Regions from separate parts of the Streptomyces sp. NBC_00285 genome, predicted to be linked through region 2. Evidence: riboswitches for the same ligand, from Rfam matches in the RefSeq annotation. Region 2 holds a riboswitch; the other holds the start of a gene.

Region 1 (3,403 bases), 3.3 Mb from region 2:
CCCGACAGCGGTACGCCGGTGGTCCTGCTCAGTTACAGCGGCGGCGCCCAGGTCGCCACGGGCGCGGTCGACGAGCTGCACACCCAGCTGCGCTGCCCGCTCCTGCTGATCACACTCGGTGGGTTCCACAACGGAGCCAATGACCTCACCCATGCCGAACATCTGCATCAACTCACCAGCGCGAACGACCGGATCGAGCAGATCGGCGCCTGGATCTTCCCGCAGCGCTGGCGGCTCCTGCGTGGTAGCAAATGGAACCAGGCCGTTCGCGCGGGGAAGATCACCGTGCATCGGCTCGAACCGGCCACCCACTTCGGCCCGCAGAGCTACATCAGTCCCACGGCTCAACTGCCCGACGGCCGCAGCCACCTGGCCCGCACCGCCGACACGGTGATCGCGGTCATCCGCGTCCACCACGGCTCCGCCCTCGCACAAGGCGACCCGAGAACCTGACGCTCTCGCCCGGAGCGCCCGGCGCAGGATCCGGCACGGTCGGTCGCGACACTGCGGGGCCGGGGGCCGCCGGCGCAGGAGTTTGGCGGATGAACGGACCGCCGGAGTTCTTCGCCTCGGTGGAGCGGACGACCCAGAAGCATGGTGGCCTTGGCCGTCAGTTCGACGGACGTCGGTGCAGGGTGGGGTCGGTGAGCGAGGGCGGCGTGCAACCCGCCTCGCGCGCCGAGAGGTTGGTGCCGCGGAGTCAAAGGGAATCGCGGCTCGCCGGGTCGACTTCGGCCACGCTGTTCGGAGCGCCGATCCGGACCGGCGGTCAGAGGGAGTGATAGGCGCCGTCCAGGAAGACGAGCGGGCTGCGCCTCTCGTCGAGCCAGGAGTCCACCACGCGGGCGATGACGATCCTGTGATCGCCCGCGGGAACCAGCTGCTCGATGTCCAGGCGCAGCCATCCGGCCACGTCGTCCAGGACCGGCTCGCCCTCCGGGAGTCGCCGCCACCTGGTCGGCGCTGCGAACCGGTCGATGCCGCTGGTGGCGAACGTCGTGGCCAGTTCCTGCTGGTCGGCACCGAGGAAGTTGACCACGGCGGTGGCGGCCCGCTCGACATGGGGCCAGGAGGAGGTCGTGGTCCCGATGGCGAAGGAGACCAGCGGCGGATCGAGTGACAGGGAGGCGAGCGAGGTGGCGGTGAATCCCACCGGCCCCAGGCCGGCGTCGGCGGTGACCACGACGACGCCCGCGGGATACCTGCGAAACGCCTGTTTGAAATGCTGCGGCGCGATGCCCTCGGTGGAGGATGCCGCGGAATACGAAGACGCGGTGACAGTCAACGTCGCTCCCGGATGGAATGGCGAAGGAGTGCGATCGGCACACCACGAGGTGGAGTCGGCACACGAACGAGATACGCACAACGGCGGTCCGAAGAGACAAGTCGAGCATGCATAAAGAGGTGTTCACCCAGGTGGGGCGCGCTCCGGTACAACAGCCTCTGGTTTATCGGGGACCCGGACAGGGGCAACAACACAAGCGCCGGGCAAGGACGCGGACCGGCGCAGTCGCCCGGCAACGGCATGCCGCTGAGGGCAGGCGCTGGGGAATCCGCTGTCGACCGGTCATGAATCCATCATCAGTGCCGGTCGGGAGCTGGTCAACAAAGCAACTTTCTGAATTAAGTCGGGACACCGAATCGTGCCGCCGGATCGAACCCGTCGGCATCGAGGGCGAGGCGTGGACCGGGCTGCCCGGTGTGGCCGTCAGCCATGGGGTCCGGTGGTCACAGACGCTCAGCGCGGCGAACAACGCTGCCGGGGGCGCTGCTGTCGACGGCCATGGGTCTGTTTCCGACAGGGCCTGCGAATCCGGCATTGACGTACGACAAGACCGCTCCGTAGCATCACGACCGGCATTGAGTGTCAGCGTCAAGCCCTGGCTCGCTGACCGGCAACCCTCCCGCGCGGTGGGGTGCTCCAGGTGAAAGCCCGGCGGGATCACCGACGATTCCCGCAAGCGCGTGGCCCCTTGACCGGGGCCGGAGACGGGGAGGACCGGCATGAGGCAGTGTGATGTCCCGTCCTTCTCCCTCGCTGACGCCATGGCGTTCTCCCGGCTCTCGCGCCGACGCCACATCGATCTGAAGCGCTCGACCAGCTGCCTCTGTCAGGCCTGACGAGCTCGGATCTCGCCGGCTGACGTCCGTCACCGGCCACGGTCCTTCGCGCCCCCTTCTCTGCCACCGCTCCCGGTGTCGTCTCCCTGACCCCCCTTGTCTGCACAGCGCTCCCCCGCTGCCGGCGTCGAACCGGCCGGGGCCGCACGCCCCTGCACGACCGTGTCTCACACGACCACTCCGTGCGGGGTGACACGAGTAGGAGAAACCCCTCCGTGACAGCACTCCCGGATTCCAGACTCTCCCGATGGGCCCCCCTGGCCGCCCTGCTGACCACCAGTGTTCTCCTGACCGCCTGCGGGTCGGGCGGCGAGGACTCCGGTGGCACAAGCGGCCCCGCGAAGTCCGGCGGCACCCTGACGTTCGCGGTGGGATCCGACGCCGGCTGCGTGGATCCGCAGCAGGTCGGCAGCAACGAAAGCATCTACTCGGTACGCCAGATCGTGGATTCCCTGACGGACCAGGATCCCGGGACCGGCAAGATCGTGCCGTGGCTGGCCAAGAGCTGGGACATCGACTCCAGGGCGACGACGTTCACGTTCCATCTGCGGTCGGGTGTCACCTTCAGCGACGGCTCCGAGCTGACCGCGCAGGTGGTCAAGGACAACTTCGACGCGGTGCCGAGGCTCGGGGCCCTCGGGACCCTCGCCCAGGGGTACCTGAGCGGCGTCGAGAGCACCACCGTGGTGGATCCGCTCACCGTCAAGGTGACTTTCAAGCAACCCAACGCGCAGTTCCTCCAGGCGACTTCGACCCACTCGCTGGGTATCGAGTCGGCGGCGAGCGTGCAGAGGTCCCCGCAGCAGAAGTGCAGTGACGGAGTGGTCGGTTCCGGGCCGTTCGTCCTGAAGCAGTACGTGCAGAACCAGTCGATCACCCTGGCCAGGCGAACCGGCTACGACTGGGGCTCCTCGCGGTGGTCGAAGAAGGGCGAGGCCTACCTGGACAAGCTGGTGTTCAAGGTCGTGCCCGAGGCGGGGGTGCGGGCCGGCAGCCTCCAATCCGGGCAGGTGGACGCGATCAGCAGCGTCGGCAGGGCCAACGAGGCGGCGCTGCAGGGCGGCCAGGTCACCCTTCTGCGGCGGGCCAACCCCGGGGTGGTGTTCGGCCTGGGGGTGAACAACTCGCGGCCCCTGCTGAAGGACGTCAAGGTGCGCCGGGCGATCCTGGCCGCCGTCGACCGCAAGCAGATCGCGGACACCGTGTTCCCGACCGGCACGCGGCCCGCGACCAGCGTCCTGGCGCACACCACGCCCGACTACACCGACCTCTCCTCGGACCT
Region 2 (3,403 bases):
TACGTCTCGTACGACGCCCACTGCCGCCGGAACTCCGCGTCGAAGACCGGCTCCAGCGGGGTCTGGTAGAGGAGGTGGTGGACGAACCACAGCACCGAGTTCGCGATGCCGTTGTACGCGTCGGCGTGCACGTCGGCCGGGATCGCGAGCATCCGGACACCGTCCTCGCCGACCCCCTGCCGTACCGCCTCGCGGTCGCCGTCGGACAGTGCCGAGCACACCCACAGGGCGCCCGCGTCCGGCCCGATCGCCGACAGACCGGAGACGAGTCCGCCGCCGCCCCGCTTGGCGTTCAGCGAGCCGTCCTCGCCCACTTCGTATGAGACCGGGCCGCGATTGGACGCGACCAGCACCTGGTGAGCAGCGCCGTGCGTGGAAGCCATACGCCTCAACCTAGCCTGGTCCGGAACCGCTCAAACGTACGGTTGCGCTCAGTGGGGAGCCGTATACGGAACGCGTCCTCGGGTCACGCGACCTTCCGCTTCGCGTACTCCGCGATCTCCACCATCGGCGGCCGTTCCTCCGTGTCCACGGAGTACGTGCGCGGTTCGAAGCCGTCCCGGCCCCGCTCGAACTGGGTGAGGGAGGGCCGGATCATATGGCCGCGGGCCAGCCGGAGCTGGGCGGTGCGGTAGATCGCGGCGGACATCCGGCCCAGGGCCTGGCCGTCCTGGTGGCGGTGCTTGCGGACGCCCACGTCGACCTGGGCGAGGGCGTCCAGGCCCACCAGGTGCAGGGAGTCCACCAGCATGCCGAGCTCGACGCCGTAGCCGACGGGGAACGGGAGCTGTTCCAGCAGGCTTCGGCGGGCCGCGTACTCGCCGCCCAGCGGCTGTACGAAACCGGCCAGCTGCGGCCAGTGCATGTTCAGCAGCGGGCGCGCCATGAGCTCGGTGACCCGGCCGCCCTGTCCGGCGGCGCCACCCAGGGGGCGGTCGTACATGCCCTTGACCAGGTCGACCTCGGGGTCGGTGAGCAGCGGGCCGACGATGCCGGAGACGAAGTCCGAGGAGAACTCCTTCAGGTCGGCGTCGATGAAGCAGACGATGTCCCCGCTGGTGGCGAGGAGGGAGCGCCACAGGACCTCGCCCTTGCCGGGCACGGCCGGGATGCGCGGGAGGATGTCGTCACGGTGGACGACCCGCGCGCCGGCCGCGGCGGCCACCTCGGACGTACGGTCGGTCGATCCCGAGTCGACGACGACGATCTCGTCGACCAGCGGAACCTGCTGCATGAGGTCGTGACGGATCACGGAGACGATGTCACCGACCGTCTCCTCCTCGTTGAGCGCGGGCAGGACGACGCTGACAGTGCGGCCCGTGCCCCGTTTCGCCGCCATGATCCTGTGGAGCGGGCGATCGGTCACGGACCAGGAACGGGTGGCCAGCCAGCGCTCGACTTCGTTCAGCACAGTGCGCGGCTCCTCTGCGTGCCTGCCGCGGTAGCGGCTGATGGATGGTAGTCATCTCGCGGTTCGGACGACCCACTCAACTGTCCAGGTCGTCGGTTACAGTCTTGAACAACGCGGATGACCATCGCATGTCCGGGATGGCCCGCCGTTCACAACTTCATACCGCTCATCCAGAGGGGCAGAGGGATACGGCCCGATGAAGCCCCGGCAACCCTCCAGTCGGTTCTCGTAGCGATCGCTCATGATCGTCGCAGCGAGGCTCCCGATTAGGGAAGGTGCCAAATCCGTCTCACGGCGAAGTGCGTCGTGAGGAAGATGAGGAAAGGGCCTCGCCTCCATGGCTGCGCAGACTGTTGCAAGCACCACGAATCCCACCGTAGACCTCGGTCCCGCCGCGGCTCTGAGCTGCCGCGAGTGCGGTCACCGCGTGCCCCTCGGCCCGGTCTTCGCCTGCGAGGAGTGTTTCGGCCCGCTCGAGATCGCGTACGACTTCTCCGGCTACGACACCGAGGAGCTCCGCAAGCGGATCGAGGCGGGACCGGCGAACATCTGGCGTTACGCCCCGCTGCTGCCCGTCCCCGCGGACGTCGCGGACAAGCCCAACATCAACCCCGGCTGGACCCACCTCGTCAAGGCCGACAACCTCGCCCGCGAGCTCGGCGTCACCGGCGGCCTGTACATCAAGGACGACTCCGGCAACCCGACGCACTCCTTCAAGGACCGCGTCGTCGCGCAGGCCATCGAGGCCGCTCGCGCCTTCGGCTTCACCACCCTGTCCTGCTCCTCCACCGGCAATCTCGCCGGTGCGGTCGGCGCCGCCGCGGCGCGGGCCGGCTTCCGCTCCTGCGTGTTCATCCCGCACGACCTGGAGCAGGGCAAGGTCGTCATGGCCGCGATCTACGGCGGCGAGCTCATCGGCATCGAGGGCAACTACGACGACGTGAACCGCTTCTGCTCCGAGCTGATCGGCGACCCGGCCGGCGAGGGCTGGGGCTTCGTCAACGTCAACCTGCGGCCGTACTACGCGGAGGGGTCCAAGACCCTGGCGTACGAGATCTGCGAGCAGCTCGGCTGGCGGCTGCCCGACCAGCTCGTGGTCCCCATCGCCTCCGGCTCGCAGCTCACGAAGATCGACAAGGGGCTCCAGGAGCTGATCAAGCTCGGGCTCGTCGAGGACCGGCCGTACAAGATCTTCGGCGCCCAGGCCGAGGGATGCTCGCCGGTGTCCGTCGCGTACAAGGCGGGCCACGACGTCGTACGGCCGCAGAAGCCGAACACCATCGCCAAGTCCCTCGCCATCGGCAACCCGGCGGACGGCCCCTATGTGCTGGACATCGCGCGCCGTACCGGCGGTGCGGTGGAGGACGTCAATGACGAGCAGGTCGTGGACGCGATCAAGCTGCTCGCCCGCACGGAGGGCATCTTCGCGGAGACCGCCGGCGGGGTGACCGTCGGTGTCGCGAAGAAGCTCATCGAGAACGGTGTGCTGGATCCCTCGCTGACGACCGTCGTGCTGAACACCGGTGACGGTCTGAAGACGCTGGACGCGGTCGCGGGTACGGGTCTCACCGCCACGATCCGTCCCAACCTGGACTCGTTCCGCGAGGCTGGTCTCGCGTAGTCGCGCAGTTCCCCGCGCCCCGCGCCACTAGGTGCGATACCCGACCGGAGGTCTTGAACATGAGCGTTTCCGTCCGCATCCCCACCATCCTGCGTACCTACACCGGCGGACAGGCCGAGGTGCAGGCCGAGGGTACGACCCTCGCCGAGGTCATCGCGGATCTGGAGAAGAACCACACCGGTATCGCGGCCCGCGTCCTGGACGACCAGGGCAAGCTGCGGCGGTTCGTCAATGTGTACGTGAACGACGACGACGTGCGGTTCGAGCAGGGCCTGGAGACGACGACGCCCGACGGGGCCGGCGTCTCCATCATTCCGGCCGTCGCCGGAGGGTGACCGTATGACCGGTCATTACCGTCGGTAATGGAAATG

The links. A riboswitch is a leader RNA that binds a small molecule or an ion and turns the genes downstream of it on or off. The one in region 2 is predicted to bind S-adenosylmethionine.
Region 1: another riboswitch for S-adenosylmethionine. It lies ahead of OHT57_RS07660 (putative leader peptide); the one in region 2 lies ahead of thrC (threonine synthase).

What each region holds. Positions count from the first base shown of each region.
Region 1 covers NZ_CP108055.1:1,675,763-1,679,165, forward strand. The annotation lists gene OHT57_RS07650 (hypothetical protein) at 1-453, shown strand, start outside; gene OHT57_RS07655 (flavin reductase family protein) at 770-1,285, opposite strand; SAM riboswitch class IV at 1,857-1,970, shown strand; gene OHT57_RS07660 (putative leader peptide) at 2,047-2,121, shown strand; gene OHT57_RS07665 (ABC transporter substrate-binding protein) at 2,337-3,403, shown strand, end outside.
Region 2 covers NZ_CP108055.1:4,992,046-4,995,448, reverse strand. The annotation lists gene OHT57_RS22905 (alpha,alpha-trehalose-phosphate synthase (UDP-forming)) at 1-383, opposite strand, end outside; gene OHT57_RS22900 (glucosyl-3-phosphoglycerate synthase) at 467-1,411, opposite strand; SAM riboswitch class I at 1,575-1,733, shown strand; gene thrC (threonine synthase) at 1,749-3,032, shown strand; gene OHT57_RS22890 (MoaD/ThiS family protein) at 3,092-3,367, shown strand.